DNA from 2 places in the Saccharopolyspora antiqui genome. Region 2 is predicted to be linked to the other one. Evidence: riboswitches for the same ligand, from Rfam matches in the RefSeq annotation. Region 2 holds a riboswitch; the other holds the start of a gene.
The links. Region 2 has a riboswitch for glycine ahead of gcvT (glycine cleavage system aminomethyltransferase GcvT). Riboswitches for the same ligand answer to the same signal wherever they lie in the genome.
Positions count from the first base shown of each region.

Region 1: it holds a riboswitch for glycine, as region 2 does, so the genes downstream of both, gcvH (glycine cleavage system protein GcvH) here and gcvT (glycine cleavage system aminomethyltransferase GcvT) in region 2, are expected to answer to the same signal.

Region 1 covers NZ_JBQQBO010000027.1:64,324-73,277, reverse strand. Annotated here, with positions in the region: gene ACTWQN_RS31520 (MBL fold metallo-hydrolase) at 1-94, shown strand, start outside; gene ACTWQN_RS31515 (L-serine ammonia-lyase) at 426-1,781, opposite strand; gene gcvH (glycine cleavage system protein GcvH) at 1,810-2,181, opposite strand; glycine riboswitch at 2,232-2,330, opposite strand; glycine riboswitch at 2,331-2,435, opposite strand; gene ACTWQN_RS31505 (PucR family transcriptional regulator) at 2,546-4,102, shown strand; gene ald (alanine dehydrogenase) at 4,537-5,652, shown strand; gene ACTWQN_RS31495 (hypothetical protein) at 6,263-6,811, shown strand; gene ACTWQN_RS31490 (ABC transporter ATP-binding protein) at 6,921-7,913, shown strand; gene ACTWQN_RS31485 (ABC transporter permease) at 7,913-8,767, shown strand.
Region 2 covers NZ_JBQQBO010000025.1:38,830-47,783, reverse strand. Annotated here, with positions in the region: gene ACTWQN_RS30400 (HC3 family zinc finger protein) at 290-511, opposite strand; gene ACTWQN_RS30395 (helix-turn-helix domain-containing protein) at 620-1,471, shown strand; gene ACTWQN_RS30390 (DUF397 domain-containing protein) at 1,471-1,674, shown strand; gene bioB (biotin synthase BioB) at 1,743-2,804, opposite strand; gene ACTWQN_RS30380 (amino acid permease) at 2,906-4,288, opposite strand; gene glyA (serine hydroxymethyltransferase) at 4,594-5,874, opposite strand; gene gcvT (glycine cleavage system aminomethyltransferase GcvT) at 5,974-7,077, opposite strand; glycine riboswitch at 7,211-7,309, opposite strand; glycine riboswitch at 7,310-7,404, opposite strand; gene ACTWQN_RS30365 (TetR/AcrR family transcriptional regulator) at 7,560-8,285, opposite strand; gene ACTWQN_RS30360 (acyl-CoA dehydrogenase family protein) at 8,389-8,954, shown strand, end outside.

The DNA.
Region 1 (8,954 bases), on a different contig from region 2:
CGAAGGCGGCGACGCACTGCGCGAGGCGTTCGAGCGGGCCGGGCTCGCCGACCGGCTCGTACTGCTCCAGCCCGGGGAATCCGCCACACCCTGAGCCACGCACAGCGCGGCAGGGTCGGCACTGATGACGGCTCCCCGGTCCGATTCAGGAACCCGTGTTCGCAGGTAGGACCACAAGTGGCGCTGCGCAATGCCCAGTTCCACCAGTGAGTCGTTGATGTGCCCAACGACGGCTTGGTTGGCCGCCCCGGTCCAGTACCCCATCGGATGGGTCGCGTCGGTGAATTCCATCTCCGGCCCCTTCCTCCGAGATCCCGCTGATGAAACCACCTAAAACCTCAACTCAAGTTGAGAGCAAACCCCCATTCTCGACCACGACGCGAACGCCCCGGGGCGCAGATTCTCGCGGCTCAGGGGCGGTTTTCTCAGCACTCGATGACGTTGACGGCCAGTCCGCCGCGGGCGGTCTCCTTGTACTTGACCTTCATGTCCCGGCCGGTTTCCCGCATGGTCTTGATCACCTTGTCAAGCGAGACGAAATGGCTGCCGTCGCCGCGCATCGCCATCCGCGCGGCCGTGATGGCCTTCACCGAAGCGACCGCGTTGCGCTCGATGCACGGGATCTGCACCAGGCCGCCGATCGGATCGCAGGTGAGCCCGAGGTTGTGCTCCATCGCGATCTCGGCGGCGTTCTCCACCTGGTTCGGGGTTCCGCCGAGGACCTCGGCGAGCCCGGCGGCGGCCATCGAACACGCGGAGCCGACCTCGCCCTGACAGCCGACCTCGGCCCCGGAGATCGACGCGTTCTCCTTGAACAGCACACCGACCGCAGCGGCCGCGAGCAGGAACCGAACCACCCCGTTGTCGTCGGCACCAGGCACGAAACGCACGTAGTAGTGCAGCACCGCGGGCACGATGCCAGCCGCTCCGTTGGTCGGCGCGGTCACCACGCGACCGCCGGCCGCGTTCTCCTCGTTCACCGCGAGCGCGAAGAGGGTGACCCACTCCAGCGGATCGTCCCGCTCGGTCAGCGAAGCGGCCAATTCCGCCGCCCGACGCCGGACTTTGAGGCCGCCGGGCAGTTCTCCGGTGTTGCGGCACCCGTTGTCCACGCATTCGCGCATGACTTGCCAGATGTCCAGCAGTTCCCGGCGCACGGTGTCCTCGTCGCGCCAGGACAACTCGTTGGCCAGCATGATGTCGCTGATCGACAGCCCGGACTCGGCGGTTCGGGCGAGCAGTTCCGCACCGGTGCGGAACGGGAACTTCAACACCGTCTCGTCGGGTTTGATCCGATCGGCACCAGTGGCGTCCTCGTCGACGACGAAACCACCGCCCACCGAATAGAACACCGCGGTGTCCAACTCGGCGTCGTCGGCGCCGAACGCGGTGAACCGCATCCCGTTGGGGTGCAAGGGCAGTGACCTGCGGCGGTGCATCACCAGATCCCGGTCCACCACGAACCTGATCTCCTGCACTTCGTCGACCAGCAACCGCCCGGTCTCCCGGATTTCCGCCACCCGGCCCTCAACCGCGGCCGGGTCGACGCTTTCCGGGCTGTGGCCCTCCAGACCGAGCAGCACCGCCTTCGGGCTGCCGTGCCCGTGCCCGGTCGCTCCCAGCGAACCGAACAGTTCCGCCTTGATCCGCTTCACCTGCGGCAACCGGCCCGCGTCGCGCAGCCGCTGCGCGAACCGCTTCGCAGCGCGCATCGGGCCAACGGTGTGCGAGCTGGACGGCCCGATGCCCACCGAGAACAGGTCGAAGACGCTGATCGCCATTGGCGCTCTCCTCCGTCGCCCGACCCGGCTACTGCGCGATCAGTTCCGCGTACTGCTCGGCGGTGAGCACCGCACCGGTGTCGGTGGCGCGCACCTCAAGCAGCCAACCCCCACCGAAGGGCTCGGTGTTGACCAGCGCGGGATCGTCCACAACGGACTCGTTGATCGCCACGACCTCGCCGCTCACCGGCGCGAACAGGTCGCTGACGGACTTGGTGGACTCCAGTTCACCGCAGGACTGACCGGCCTCGATCTGGTCTCCGACCGCGGGCAACTGGACGTAGACGATGTCGCCGAGGGCGTCGGCGGCATGTTGGGTGATGCCGATCCGGACCAGTTCGCCGCGGTCGGCAAGCCACTCGTGTTCTTCGGTGTAGCGCAGGTTCTCGGGCATGGACATGCGGGGAGGCTCCATAGCTGTCGGGGGGCACGCATGCCCGGGGTTGCTGGGCCTCCCCCTCTGTTGCGGAACCTGAGAGCTTCACCGCGGCAGTCGCGGCTTGCACCGTGGGTGGAGCGTCATCGATGACGCACGCTTTCCAGAGTTGCCTCGCCCGAACGGTCATGGGTGCCTGAGAGTTTGTGGGGAGTCTTGCTCCTTCGGCGCCCTGGCGGCTCGACGTGAGCTCGCAGGGTCTCTCCCGCACGGGGTCTAGGGCCGGTATGCGATTGTCGAGGTGCTCAGCAACGATAAACGGGCCAGCCCTGGTGTCAACGCCCTCCCCGCCCACCGGAGGCGGCCCGAGGTTCTCAGGAGGCCGGTGATGCTGGACATCCGGGCACTGGTCGAGAGAGTCGGACCGACGCTGCTGCGCGCCGTGGTCATCCCGGAGCCGACCGTCTGCGTCGGGGACGTCGTCATCGCCGAGCTTGATCAACCACCGACCGCGGCCGGCGGTGACCTCGTTCTGGGGGTGGCCGTCACGGACCGCGAACATGCGGTGGCGCTGACGCGGGTGTGCGGCGCACAGGATGCCGCGGCAGTGCTGCTCAAGCCGCCGATTTCCGCTGATGACGCCGTCGTCGCGGCTGCCGAGCAGAGCGGGGTGGCGCTGGTCGAGGTTCGGCCTGGTACCGCCTGGGCGCAGCTGGTCTGGCTGATCCGTGCCGCGTTGGCCGGAACCGGCATCGAGGAGGCCGATGCGCGCGGCGCCGGTGTGGGTGATCTGTTCCGGCTCGCCGATGCGGTGGCCGACGTGGTGGACGCGCCCGTCACGATTGAGGACGCGCACTCCCAGGTGCTGGCGTATTCCGCGCGGCAGGATCTCACCGATCCCGCGCGGGTGTCGACGATCATGGGGCGCAAGCAGCCCGACGACGTGCTCGCCAAGTTCCGGGCTCGCGGCACGTTCCGGCAGCTCAGCAAGGGCAGTTCGGCGATCTTCGTGCCCGCCCAGCAGGACGGAACCCTGCCCCGGTTGGTCGTGCCGATCCGGATGGGCGGTGAGCTGCTGGGGTCGATGTGGGCGGTGGTTCCCGGCGAGGTGTCCGAGGAGCGTTCTACCGCCTTCGCGGACACCGCACCGCTGGTCGCGCTGCAACTGCTGCGGTGGCGCGCGGTGGCGGATTCGGAGCGGCGCCGATCCGCCGAACAGGTGCGGCTGCTGTTGGAAGGCGGTGAAGGCTGGCGGGCCGCCGCCAACGACCTGGCGGTGCCCAACGAGCCGCATCGAGTCGTCGCCATCGAAGTGCCATCGTCGGCCGGCCCCGCGGAGGGGCATCGGTTGGCGATGTGGGAGTGGATCACGCGCGGGATCGGGCGGCGCCCGCTGGTCACCGAGATCGGCACCCTGCTGTATGCGCTGGTTCCCGACCGCGCCCGCCCCGGCGGCTGGCCGGACTTGCGGGAAGCCCTCGCATCCCACGACGTGTCGCCCCGTCCGCTCATCGCGGTGGGCACCGCGGTGGCTGTTGCCGAGCTGGCCCAGTCGCGGACGCAAGCCGAGGAGCTGATCGGCCTGCTGCGGACCGGCCTGTTGACGCAGCGGGTGGCGGTGTACGAGGACAACTGGCATCTGCTGGTGCTCAGCCGCATGGCGGGCGCGGCGACGGATGCCGGAATCGGCGCGCTCGGGCCGATACCGGTGCTGCGCGACCACGACCGCACGCAGGGCACCGACTACCTGGCCACCCTGCACGCGGCGCTGCGGCACCCCGGCGATCCCCGGCAGGCGAGCCGCGAGCTGCGCGTGCACCCCAACACCTTCCGCTATCGGATGAAGCGACTCACCCAACTCGTGAACGTCGACCTCGAAGACCCCGACGTCCGATCCGCGCTGCTCGTGCAACTACTCGCCGAGCACTGGGCGCAGCACGGCTGAAAGCAAGGGAACCTTCCTGCCACTCCCACCACACCGAACCGCCCGGCGCCAGATGGGAGCAAGGGAACCTTCCTGTCACCCGCCACTCGACCGCGGGCGACGGTGCTGTGCGAGGAAGGGAACCTTCCTGTCATCAGTGGGCCCGCGGCAACCCGCGTGACGTGCAGCAAGGGAACCTTTCTGTCATCCGTGGCCGGAAAGTGCTGCTGCGGGCCTGGTCGGTGCCTTTGTGAGGAAGGGAACCTTGCTGTCGCGGACCCGGCAGCTTCGGGTTTCGGGCAGGAAATCCGAACCCATTGGTGTAGCGCTGCGGTGCGCCGGGCGCGTTGTGCTGCGAGCACAAAGCGGTCGGGTCAATCTCATCCGGCGGGAATGATGCGCCCCTGGCAACGGCGGCGGATCGTTGGGCCCAACAGCGACGAAAGGAAGCCGCCGTGAAGATCTCAGTGCCGCGCGAGATCAAGAACAACGAGTATCGGGTCGCGATCACACCTGCGGGTGTGCACGAACTCACCTCCCGTGGCCACGACGTTTTCGTCGAGACGAGCGCGGGCGCGGGATCATCGATTCCCGACGAGGACTACCTGGCGGCGGGTGCGAAGGTGTTGCCCAGTGCCGATGAGGTGTGGGCCGAGGGACAGCTGGTCCTCAAGGTGAAGGAACCGATCGCCGAGGAGTACCCGCGCATGCGCCGGGACCAGGTGTTGTTCACCTACCTGCATCTGGCTGCTTCCGCCGAGCTGACCGACGCGATGCTGGCGTCCGGGGTCACCGGGATCGCCTACGAAACCGTGCAGACCGGCGACGGCAGGCTGCCGCTGTTGGCACCGATGAGCGAGGTCGCCGGGCGCCTCGCCCCGCAGGTGGGGGCCTACTCCCTGATGCGTCCCTGCGGTGGGCGCGGTGTGCTGCCGGGCGGTGTTCCCGGTGTGCACCCGGCGCGCGTCGTTGTGATCGGTGGCGGTGTCGCGGGCCTCAACGCGGCCCGCGTCGCGTTGGGCATGGGTGCCGACGTCGAGCTTCTCGACACCAATGTCGACAAGCTCCGCGAAATCGACCGCGACTTCCACGGCCAGATCCGCACGGTCACTTCCAACCGGTACACGGTCGAGCAGGCGGTGCGGGCCGCCGACCTCGTCATCGGTGCCGTGCTGATCCCGGGCGCTAAAGCGCCGACGCTGGTGTCCAACCACCTGGTGTCCGAGATGAAGCCGGGCAGCGTGCTGGTGGACATCGCGATCGACCAGGGCGGCTGCTTCGCAGACTCCCGTCCGACCACGCACGACGAGCCGACCTACCGGGTGCACAACTCGGTCTTCTACTGCGTGGCGAACATGCCGGGTGCGGTTCCGAACACGTCGACGCACGCGCTCACCAACGTCACGTTGCCGTACGTGGTGCGCATCGCTGACCAGGGTTGGCTGCAGGCTTGCCGAGCGGACGCCGCGCTCGCAGCGGGTCTCAACACCCACGACGGCAAGCTGGTCAACGAACCGGTCGCCGAGGCGCACGGCCGCGCCAACACCCCGGTGAGCAGCATCCTGTCCTGATCAGTCCACCGAATCGCGAGGAAGGGAACCTTCCTGTCAGATCTGCCAGGAAGGTTCCCTTCCTCGCATCCGCGTGACGGGATGCTGGACGTTGTGGGAGAACCAGGTCCGCGAGTGGCAGGAAGGTTCCCTTCTGCTCGTCAACGGGCCGCATCAAGCTGCCACCAACCGGTTCAGCCGGGTCTTGGCCAGCGGTTCAGGGAGAAGAAAAGCCGCGCCGAGCGGGTTTGCAGTCAGGCTGGAAAAGGTTTCCACTCGGGCGAAAACTTCGTGCGCGCGGCCTGCGGAATGATCAAAAAACAGAATGCAGCCGGACAAAACGGGCTCAAACAGCCGGACGGGGCGGCCCGCTCAACCAGCCTGGGGGTCACCGGGAGCAGGCCGCCACTTTCAAGTGTAGGACACGATCGCCCGTTTGCCGACGACGTGAGCCGCAGCACAGCGGGGATTTTCAAGCCGAATCGATAACCACTCGATGGGGTGAGCATTGCGGGGTGCCGGTGCAGGCGTGCCTCCCCACTGCCGATGTCACCCGATGGAGTCAGCGCCGGGGTGGTTCGTCACACGATCTCTGCGCGCAACACCGACGCACTCGAAACACTCGACGACGGTGGGAGACGACATGATGCACGTGGCGCTGCGAAAGGCCGTCCTCGACCGACTCGACAGGTTGGATCAGGTCACCGCGGACAACGCACCCGAGGTGCTCCTGCCAGTTGCCCGGTCCGAGCTCTACCGACTCACCGAGGGCCTGCGCGCCCTGCTCGACGAGCACAATCCCGGCGAGGACGGCCGATGCCCGTCCTGCCAGGGCACACTGCGGGCCCGCCCCTGGCCGTGCACGGTGTGGCTGACCGCGCACCGGCAGCTCATCAGCGACCATTCCGGACGACCCGTGCCCAACCGCGGCACCCTCCTGGAGTCACTGCACCGGAGGTTACGACCGAGGTCTGCGGAGGCAACGTCGGCCGTTGCGGTCATCCCGCGGCCGATCGTCTCCTCCGTCGGCCGCGGACCGAGCGACTGGGACACCAACGAGTTCACCCGTCCCGATCTGACTGTTCCCCCCACCCCGCCGCCCATGGGTGGTCACCTCGAAACCGACCACAGCAAGATCTATCGAGCGTCGGTGATCGACCGGTCCGTTCGCTGGCCGTAGCCCGGCGCCGCTGAGAACCCGCTTGGAAAACCACGACTCCGCACCTGAACACGGGTAGTTGTCCGGCAGGATGGGCACCGACGAGTGAACAGGTGACGATGGAGGGCGTGTGCACGACGGCAGTGGCCGGATCATTGTGCAGGGTCTCAGCAAGAGCTTCGGGCCGGTCAACGCAGTGCAGGACCTCAGTTTCACGGTTCGGCCGGGGACGGTGACCGGGTTCCTCGGCCCCAACGGGTCGGGCAAGACGACAACGCTGCGGATGCTGCTCGGCCTGGTCACCCCGACCTCGGGCACGGCAACGATCAACGGTTTGCCGTTTCGCCAACTGCAAAATCCGGCGACGGTGATCGGCGCCGTGCTGGACGCGCAGAGCTTCCACCCCGGCCGCACTGCCCGCCATCACCTGCGGTGCTATGCCGCCGCGATGAACGTCCCAGATGCGCAGGTCGATCGTGCTCTTGAGCTCGTCGGTTTGGCCGCTGCCGGGCGACGAAAGACCGGCTCGTTCTCGCTGGGGATGCGTCAGCGCCTGGCGCTGGCCACCGCATTGCTCGGCGACCCGCAGTTGCTGGTGCTCGACGAACCCGCCAACGGGCTGGATCCGGAGGGCATCGCCTGGCTGCGGAACTTCCTGAAGGCCTTCGCCGCGAGCGGCCGAACCGTGCTGATGTCCAGTCACTTCCTCAGGGAGATCGAGCACACCGTGGACCAGTTGGTCATCATCAGCCACGGACGCTGCGTCTACGACGGCCATCTCGATCAGCTTCGCGCCGCACAGCGTTCCCGCGCGCTGGTGCAGGCCGCCGATCCCGACAAGCTCGTCGACAAGTTGCAGGAGGCCGGTTTCGGCATCGAATACCTCACGGACGGCAGGCTGGCGGTGACCGGTGCCGACTCCCGTGCCGTCGCGGACCTGGCGTTGGACGCCGGGGTAGCGCTGTACGGGATGCAGGATGAACGAATCGGCCTGGAGCAGTTGTTCTTCCAGCTCACCAGCGGTCAGTACACCGGTGTTCTGCAGCCTGGAGCCGAGCAGTGGTCCGCACCGAGCGGTCGTGAACCCTCCGGCGGAGGCCACGGGTTCGGGGGGAATGCCTGATGGGCGGGCTGGTCAAAGCGGAGTTCCGCAAGATCTTCACGACGAGCCTGTGGTGGGCGCTGCTCATCCCGGTGGCGTTGCTCGGCTTCGGCGCGGGCTGGTTGGGCACTGCGATCGTCGGGATCATCAACACGGTCGAGGAGTTTGACCGGTCGGTGCCTCTCGGGCTGCTCTCGGTGTCCATGTCGACGAACTTCAGCACCGTCTTCGCGATGCTCTTCGGCGCCATGGCGTTCGCCGGTGAGCACCGGAACAAGAGCATCACCACGACGTACCTCACCGGTAATCCGCGTGGTGCCGTGCTGGTGGCGAAGCTCGCCGCCTACGCGGCTGTCGGTCTGCTCTACGGTCTCGCGAACGTCCTGTTCGCAAGCCTCGGGGGCCTGCTCGGTGCCGGTCAGGATTTCGGCAATTTCGGCGGCCTGACCGACTGGCTCAGCGTCGGTGGGGTCGGTGTGCTCGCGATGGTGCTGTGGACGCTGCTCGGGGTTGGTTTCGGCGCGCTGGTCGCGAACGCCGTGCTCGCGATCATCGTTGCGCTGGTCTACAAGTTCGTGGTCGAGTTCATCCTGTCGTTGAGCCTGATCGATTCCGCTGCTGCCGGTATCGGTCCCTACCTACCGGGTGCTGCTGGCAACGGGATCGTCGCGAACCTGGCGGTGCCGCTGTTCGTCGCGGCCGTGGCCGGGCCTGACGAGCCGAACACCCCGCGTGCGGCGTTCGAGTTCTTGCACCTGTTCTTCGGCGGCAGTTACGGCCACCCCTGGTGGGCGAGTCTGCTGACCTTCGTCGGCTACACCGCCGTGTTCATCACCGGTGGATGGCTCATCAGCCGACGCCGCGACATCACCTGACGCGCACCCTGAATCCGTTCCAACACTGGCTCCCTCCGTGGGGCCATGCCGTCGCCACCCGCCGTGGGAGCGGTGCAAGGGAACCTTCCTGTCACCTGCCCCAGCGCGCCCATCGATGCGAGGAAGGGAACCTTCCTGTCACTTCACGCGCTGGTCGTCGCCTCGGGGGTGACAGGAAGGTTCCCTT
Region 2 (8,954 bases):
TGTCGTTCGGTCGCGACCCGCGTGCACAGCTGCCACACACCGGTGGCATCTTGTCCTGCCCTGGCGCGCTGACCCGAGCCGCGCCTGACCCAGACGAATGCTGCGGCGACGGTGCAGATCACGACGAAGAAGGATCCGAGCAGAGCGGTCATTGCAGTCCTTCCACGGGGAATCGGGTTGGGGGCCTGGCCGGAGCTGGGGCGGGGAGGGGGTTCGCGATCCGCTCCGGCCGGGCTAGCCTCGCCGCTGCGGGCCGGGGGAAGCCGACGCGGCGAGGCCGTCTGGGGGACTAGTCGAAGCGGGCGGCGATGAGGCGCCAGCACTTCATGCAGGTGTCCTCGGCTATCCACTCCAACTCCGGTGGACGGCGCTGCACCTGCCAAGCCTCGACCTCGATGCCGCAGAACGACACGACCGCCGAATCCGGCGCAAGGCTCTTGCTCGCCACGTCGAAGGCGTGCCGCCCAACCCCCACCGGCCGCCAGGACCAGTCCACCGAGGAAATCTGCATCGCGCGAGTCCTTTCTTGTCTCCGGAACATTCTCTTGCATCCGGAGACAATTGATCAATTCCCTGGTCGAGTGATCACGGATTCGGTCCAGCGCCCTATGCTTGTTGCATGGCCGGAGACGTCGAGCATCACTCGCCGCAAGCTCGGATTCTCGGTGGAGAGCTCCGCGAACTGCGGAAAGAAGCTGGGTTGACCGTCCGCGAGTTGGCATCGAAGATCGGTCTCGGTCACGCTGCTGTCTCCCGCTACGAGACAGGTGTCCGTTCGCCGTCTCCGGACACGCTCGCCCGTCTGCTCACCGCACTTGGCGCCTCGGTCGTGCGCTACGAGGAGCTCTTGGAGCTGGCGAGGCGGTCGTCAGAGCCGAATCTCATCGGCAACAGCCGTTCCGGACTGCACAAGCACCTGCTCAACTTGGCCGAGTTCGAGCGAACGGCCGAACGCATCGTGCATGTCGCGCCGCTGGTCATCCCAGGGCCACTGCAAACTCGTGAGTTTGCCAGCCACATCATGTCCAGCCTCAGCGGCGAAGAACGAGAAGTCCGCGTCGAGCTCCGCATGGCTCGCAGCAGCGCTGTCCTATCCTCGGGGAATCTGGAAGCGATCATCTCCGAGCGTGTGCTGGGCGACGACATCGGTGGGCCCGTGGTGATGGCCGAACAGTTGCGACACATAGTCGCTGCGGCCAAGGCAGGCGGTGTGATCGTGCGCGTTCTGCCAAAGCGTCTGCAGCAGTGGACCCTGGCGCACAACGGATCTTTTGTGCTGTTCGAGTTCGCCAAGGCCGCACCGATCATCCACCTTGAGCACTATCGCGGACCTGCTTTTCTCTATGACCAAAAAGATGTTGAGGCGTACCGGAAAGCACTAACGATGCTCGACGAGTTGGTCATGTCTTCAGACGAGTCGATCAAGCTCATGACCGAGGTGGCCGAGCAACTGGAGAGGAGCGGAAGGTAATGACAACCCCCTCGGCGTTACCCACCGGCTGGAGAAAATCAAGCAAATCCAATCCAAACGACTCCTGCGTCGAAGTCGGCCGGTTCGCCGACGGAGCTGCGGTGCGCGATACCAAGGACCGCGCAGCGGGGCACTTCGTCACCAACCGCCACCAGTGGAAGAAGTTCATCGCCGCCCTGAAGGCCGACCGCTTCGCAGGGTGATTTTTTCGGAGTGAAGGGCACCTTTGACCGGCTATGTCGGTCAAAGGTGCCCTTCACCTCTCACCTGATCAGGTGTTGGTGGGTTGGGTTGTGCCTACTCCTCGGCGGCGGATCGTCACTAGGTCGTGGCGGGCTTCGGGGAGGGTTCGCTCGTCGGTGCCTTCGATGGTGAATCCGGCGTCCGCGATCATCTGGCGATCGTCCACACCGGACTGGCCCTCGGTGGTCAGGTAGTCGCCGAGGAAGATCGAGTTGGCGACCTGCAACGCCAGCGGTTGCATGCTGCGCAGGTGGATTTCGCGGCCACCGGCCAGGCGCACCTCGACGTCCGGGAAGCAGAACCGGAACAGCGCGAGGATGCGCAGGCAGCGGATCGGGGTCAGGTGCCAGTCGGCGCCCAGCGGGGTGCCCTCGATCGGGATCAGGAAGTTGATCGGCACCGAGTCCGGATCCAGTTCGCGCAGTTCGAAGGCCATGTCCACGATGTCCGCATCCGACTCGCCCATCCCGAAGATCGCCCCGGAACAGGGCGAAAGGCCCGCGCTGGTCGCTTGCCGGACGGTGTCGACCCGGTCGGTGAAGGTGTGCGTGGAGCAGATCTCGGCGTAGCGGGACTCGTTGGTGTTGAGGTTGTGGCTGTAGGCGTGCACCCCGGCGTCGCGCAACCGGTCGGCCTGCCCCTCCCCGAGCAGCCCCAGGCACGCGCAGATCTCCACATCCGGCTGCTGGGCCTTGATCGCCTCGACGGTCTCGGCGACCCGGCCGATGTCCCGCTGCCCCGGACCGCGCCCGCTGGTCACCAGGCAGATCCGCTTCGCACCGGCCCGCGCCGCCCGGTCGGCGGCTTCGGCGGCCTCAGCGGGCGCGACCCACGAGTACTTCAGGATGTCCGAAGTGGACCCCAGCCGCTGCGAGCAGTAGTTGCAGTCCTCCGGGCACAGTCCGCTCTTGAGATTGATGATCGTGTTGAGCTTGACCCGGCGGCCGAAGAAGCACCGGCGGACCCTACCGGCGGCTGCCACCACATCCAGCACGTCGAGTTCGTCGGTGAGCAGTGCGAGCGCCTCATCGCGGGTCGGCGGACGCCGGTCGAGGGACTTCGTGACCAGCGCATCCAGCGAGATCGTCATGGCTAGAGCCTCGCCGACCCGCGATGGGGCAACAACGTGCCCGCCCTACAAGATCCGCACCGGTGCTTTGTCGGGACGAATCCTCAAGTGGTTGACGACGTTCACCTGCGGATGAGTTCGCGCTCCGGCCGCCGGTTGCGCACCGCGAGGTAGCCGATCACGACGGCGACGGCCAGCACCGGCGTGATGTACAAGGCGATTCGCGTCTCCGCGTCGAAGGCCAGCAGCACCACGACGAACACCAGGAACGCCAGCACCACGTAGTTCGAGTACGGGGCGAGCGGCATCCGGAACGGTCCCGCCTGGATCTCGCCGCGAGCGATCTTGCGGCGGTAGCCCAGGTGCGCGATCACGATCATGCCCCAGGTGAAGATGGCGCCCACCGTGCTGGCGCTGGTGATGTAGGTGAACGCCTGCTCCGGGACGAAGTAGTTGAGCACCACACCGATCAGCATCGCGCAGAAGGTCACCGCGATGGCCCGCGCGGGCACCGCCCGCGAGCTCAGCCGCCCCACCGAGCGCGGCGCCTGGCCGTCCTCGGAGAGTGTGCGCACCATCCGCGCGGTGGAGTAGATGCCGCTGTTGCAGGACGAAAGCGCCGCCGTGGTCACCACGAAGTTCACCACCCCGGCCGCGGCCGGAATGCCGATCAGCGTGAAGGCGTGCACGAACGGGCTGCCGTCGGCGGGGAACTGGGTCCACGGGACCAACGCGGTCAACGCGATCAGCGCGCCCACGTAGAAGATCAGGATCCGCCACATCACCGAATTGATCGCCCGCGGCAGCACCTTCTGCGGGTTGGAGCTCTCGCTGGCGGTCTGGCCAACCATCTCGACGCCGACGAAGGCGAACATGACGATCTGGAACGCCAGCAGCGACGAGGTCGCCCCGTTCGGGAACAGCCCACCGTTGGACCAGATGTTGCTGACCGCCGCCGTGTCGCCCACATCGCTGAAGCCGAACACCAGGATCAGCGCGGCCAGCACGATCAGGCCGATGATGGCCAGCACCTTGATCAGGGCGAACCAGAACTCGAATTCGCCGAACAGCTTCACCGCGATCAGGTTCACCCCGCTGAGCACGATCAGCGCCCCGAGCGCGGGGATCCACTGTGGAACGTTGGGGAACCAGAACTGGAAGTACTCGCCGACCGCCGTGATCTCGGCCATGCCGGTGACGATCCAGACCAGCCAGTACCCCCAGCCGACCGCGAACTTCGCCCACGGCCCGACGAACTCGCCCGCGTACTCCGCGAAAGATCCGCTGACCGGGCGGTACATCAGCAACTCGCCGAGCGCCCGCATCACGAAGAAGATCATCACACCGGCGATCGCGTAGATCAGGATCAAGCCCGGGCCGACCTGGTGGAGCGCCTTGCCGGAACCGAGGAACAGCCCGACCCCGATCGCCCCACCGATCGCGATCATGTTGATGTGCCGGGTACTCAGATCCTTCCGGTACTCCTCGGCCACTGGTTGGCTCATCGAAGTGGACTCCTTAAACTGCCAGCGTATTTCGCTGAAACTGCGCAGATACTGCGACATTCGGTGGATGCTGGCAAGAGGTTGGGACCACTTGACATCGAGCGTTTGCCCGATCGAGCACAAGTCCACTTCGGACCCGTTAGCACAACGCCACATTCCGGACATTGCGGGCCGGAATGTGGCGTCGTGCGTCACACTTGGCAACTGTCTTTGATCTTTTGAAGCGGCGCCAGCCGCTTAGCCCGAGACGGCGTCTGAGTCCCGCCACCCGCACCGCTGCGCAAGATGAGTTCGAAGACAGGTTCTTACAGGTTCGGGTACAGCGGGTGCTTGGCGGCGAGCGCTTCGACGCGGGAGCGCAGCTTCGCGCTCGTCGTGTCGTCGAAGCCCGGTTTCAGGGCCTCGGCGATGATGTCGGCGACCTCGGTGAACTCCTCCTTGCCGAAGCCCCGGGTGGCCAGCGCCGGGGTACCGATGCGCAGCCCCGAGGTCACCATCGGCGGACGGGGGTCGTTGGGCACGGCGTTGCGGTTGACGGTGATGCCGATCTCGTGCAGCCGGTCCTCGGCCTGCTTGCCGTCCAGTTCGGAATCCCGCAGGTCCACCAGCACCAGGTGGACGTCGGTGCCGCCGGAGACCAGCCGCACCCCGGCCTGGGCGGCGTCGTCGGCCAGCAGGCGCCCGGCCAGGATCTGCGCGCCCTCCACGGTGCGCCGCTGCCGGTCGTTGAACTCCGGCGTCGCGGCGATCTTGAACGCCACCGCTTTCCCGGCGATCACGTGCTCCAACGGCCCGCCCTGCTGACCGGGGAACACGGCGGAGTTGAACTTCTTGGTGAACTCCGGATCCGAGGACAGGATCACGCCACCGCGCGGCCCGCCGAGGGTCTTGTGGGTGGTGGTGGTCACCACGTGGGCGTGCGGCACCGGGCTGGGGTGCAACCCGGCGGCGACCAGTCCGGCGAAGTGCGCCATGTCGACCATCAGGTAGGCGCCGACCTCGTCGGCGATCTCCCGGAACCGCTTGAAGTCCAGCTGGCGCGGGTAGGCCGACCATCCGGCGATGATCAGTTGGGGCTGGTGCTCGCGGGCCAGCTGGGCGACTTCGTCCATGTCGACGCGGTGGTCCTCGGCGCTGACGTGGTACGGCACCACGTTGTAGAGCTTGCCGGAGAAGTTGATCCGCATCCCGTGGGTGAGGTGCCCGCCGTGGGCCAGGTCCAGGCCCATGATGGTGTCGCCCGGCTTGAGCAGCGCGAACATCGCCGCCGCGTTGGCCTGCGCGCCGGAATGCGGCTGCACGTTGGCGAACGCGGCCCCGAAGAGCTCCTTGACCCGGTCGATGGCCAGCTGCTCGATGACGTCGACGTGCTCGCAGCCGCCGTAGTAGCGGCGGCCCGGATAGCCCTCGGCGTACTTGTTGGTCAGCACCGAACCCTGCGCCTCCAACACCGCCTGCGGGGCGAAGTTCTCCGACGCGATCATCTCCAGCGTGGACTGCTGGCGGTGCAACTCAGCGCCCACCGCCACCGCCACCTCCGGATCCACCGCGGCCAGCTGGTCGTTGAACAGGTCCGGTGTCGACATGATGTTGCCTCCTGTGTATTGCGGGACACCCGCACCCGGTCGGACCCGTGCGAGGGGATGACGAATGTCTCGCAAGTGTCCTCCAGATGTTCGATCTCGTCAGGCTTCGCGGCGGTAGAACGGCAGCTCGACGACCTGCACCGCGACGTTCCTACCGCGGATGTCGACCTGCAACTGGGTGCCGGGTTCGCTGTGGTCGCGATCCACGTAGGCCATCCCGATCGGGTGGCCCAGGGTCGGGGACGGGGCGCCGCTGGTGACGACGCCGACCTCGGCGCCGTCGGCGGCCAGCACGCGGTAGCCGTGCCGGGGCGCGCGGCGCTGCTCGGTGCTCAGCCCGACCAGGGTGCGCTCGGTGGGCTTCTCGGCGGTGGCGGCCAGCGCGGCCTTGCCGACGAAGTCGCCGGGCTTGTCGAGCTTGACCACCCGGCCGAGGTTGGCGTGGTAGGGCGTGAGGTCGGCGGACAGCTCGTTGCCGTACAGCGGCATGCCCGCTTCCAGGCGCAGCGTGTCGCGGCAGGACAGCCCGGTCGGCAGCAGGCCGTGCCGCGCGCCGGACTCGGTCAGCGCCTGCCAGACCGCTTCGGCGTCGCCGGGCGCGGTGAACAGCTCGAAGCCGTCCTCGCCGGTGTAGCCGGTGCGCGCCAGCAGCACGTCCTGGCCCGCCACCTGGCTGCGGTAGCCCGCGTAGTACTTGACCTCGTCGAGGTCGGTGTCGGTCAACGGCGCGAGGATCGCGACGGCGTTGGGGCCCTGCACGGCGATCAGCGCGTAGTCGTCGGAGACGTCCCGGTGCTCGGCGTCGAACCCGCCGACCCGGTCGGCCAACTCGGCGGACACCAGGGCCGCGTTGGCGGCGTTGGCCACCACCAGGAACTCCTGCTCGTCGAGCCGGTAGACGATCAGGTCGTCGAGCACGCCACCGGAGTCGTTGCAGATCATCGTGTAGCGGGCGCGGCCGGGCTTGATCGCCGACGCGGCCCCGACCAGCGCGTGGTCCAGCGCTTCGGCGGCCTGCGGCCCGCTGATGCGAATCTCACCCATGTGGGTCAGGTCGAACAGTCCGGCGCTGCCCCGGACCGCGTTGTGCTCGGCGATGTCGCCGGAGTAGCGCACCGGCATCTGCCAGCCCGCGAATTCGGTGAAGGTCGCACCGAGGGCTTCGTGCACGTGGTGCAGGGGCGTTCGCCGAGGCGACGACATGGTGAGACTCCTCCTGGTGGGCACCGGTCGGCAGTCGAGGGCCGGTCAGCTCACTGCGCCCAACCTTATCGGGGGCACCTCGACTCCGACCTGCACGGGCTTGGGACCTGCACGGGCTTGCGCTGGTCGGGCGGGTCTCCCCGGAGTCATTGGCCTGAGAGTTTCGCCACCCCCAGGGGTGGCTTGCACCGTGGGCGAGAAGCCTGCGCTTCTGCTTTTCTCCGTGTTCGCCTGGTGTCGTGCGGTGCCGGTGCCTGAGAGTTTGCTGGGGAGTGTTGCTCCTTCGGCGCTCCACCTCGCGGGCGGAGTCTCTCCCGCACGACGTCATCGGCGCGGTATTCGGTTGTGCGCCCAGGACGCTACGAACCGAACACGACCCAAGTCAACCGGACGAGTGAGTGATCTCGGACTGGCTTGACCGCGACTTGTGTCTCCTCCGAAAGGGGTTACCCGAAGTGGACTGAGTGAGTTGTCCGTTCGCGTCACCAGGCGTCGCCGGATCCCATGTCGTCGCGGGCTGCGTTCAGTTCTGCGACATCGGCCGGGTCTTCCAGCGACGCCTGGGGCTCGCGGCGCATCCGCTCGTCGCTCAGTTCGCGGTACTGCTTCTGCAGGCCGTCTATCAGGGCGGATAGGGCTAGTTCGAAGCTGTCCGCGTCTATTTCCGCCGCGTGTTCGCGGAGCAGGTGGGCTCGGTTGAGGTGTGGGAAGCGGTCGTCGTAGACCGCCGCGTCGTCTGGGAAGCCGCCGCTGAACGAGCCCATCGCGGAGCCGACCACCAGGTACTTCGTCGAGGCACCGATCATCGTGGCGTAGCGCTGCGGCCAGCCCGCGCTGGTCAGGCCGCCGTGCACCGCGTCCGCGGCGCGCAGCGCGATCTCCCGGCGGGCCGGGCCGTAGGCCAGGAACGGGACCAGGTTCGGGTGCGAGATCAGGGCCGCCCGGTAGGAGCGGGCCCAGGTGCGCAGGCCGGTCGTCCAGTCCGCGTCGAAGCCGGAGACGTCCACCGCGGCCATCACGCCGTCGGCGATCTCGTGCAGCAGGTCTTCCTTGGTCGACACGTGGTTGTAGAGCGATGCGGCGCGCACGCCGAGTCGCTCGGCCAGGCGGCGCATGGACAGCGCGTCGAGGCCGTCAGTGTCGATGATCTCCAGCCCGATCCGCTGGATGCGCTCCGGCGACAGCCGGGGAGTGGCTGGTCTGGGCACGTTCTCTCCTCGTCGGGTCCCTTGCGGCGCTCGCCGGGACGGTCTTAGGCTGCCATAAAACTAACGTCGTTAGTTATGCGGCTGCACTGAAAGGAATCCGGCGATGGTCGACTTCTCGCTGTCCGACACCGAACGCGACATCCGCGACTGGGTGCGCAACTTCGTCCAGCGCGAGCTGGTGCCGCTGGAACCCGAGGTGCTGCGTCGCGAGCGGGCCGGGCAACGCGGCCTGACCAGGGACGAGCTGCGCGAACTGCAGGACAAGGCGAAGCAGTCCGGGTTCTGGGGCGTGCAGACGCCCGAGGAGTACGGCGGGATGGGCCTGTCGGCGGTGCTGACCGCGCTGATCGAGATCGAGCTCGGCCGCACCTTCGTGCCGTTCCGGTTCGGCGGCTACGCCGACAACATCCTGTACTACGCCAACGAGGAGCAGAAGCAGCGCTACCTGCTGCCGACCATCGAGGGCACCCGCAAGTCGTGCTTCGCGATCACCGAGCCGGGTGCCGGATCGGATGCCAGGAACCTGCGCACCACCGCCGTCCAAGACGGCGACGAGTGGGTGATCAACGGTGAGAAGACGTTCATCACCGGCGGCATCGACGCCGACTTCGCGATGGTCTTCGCCGTCACCGATCGGGCCAACGGCGGGGTCACCTGCTTCCTCGCCGA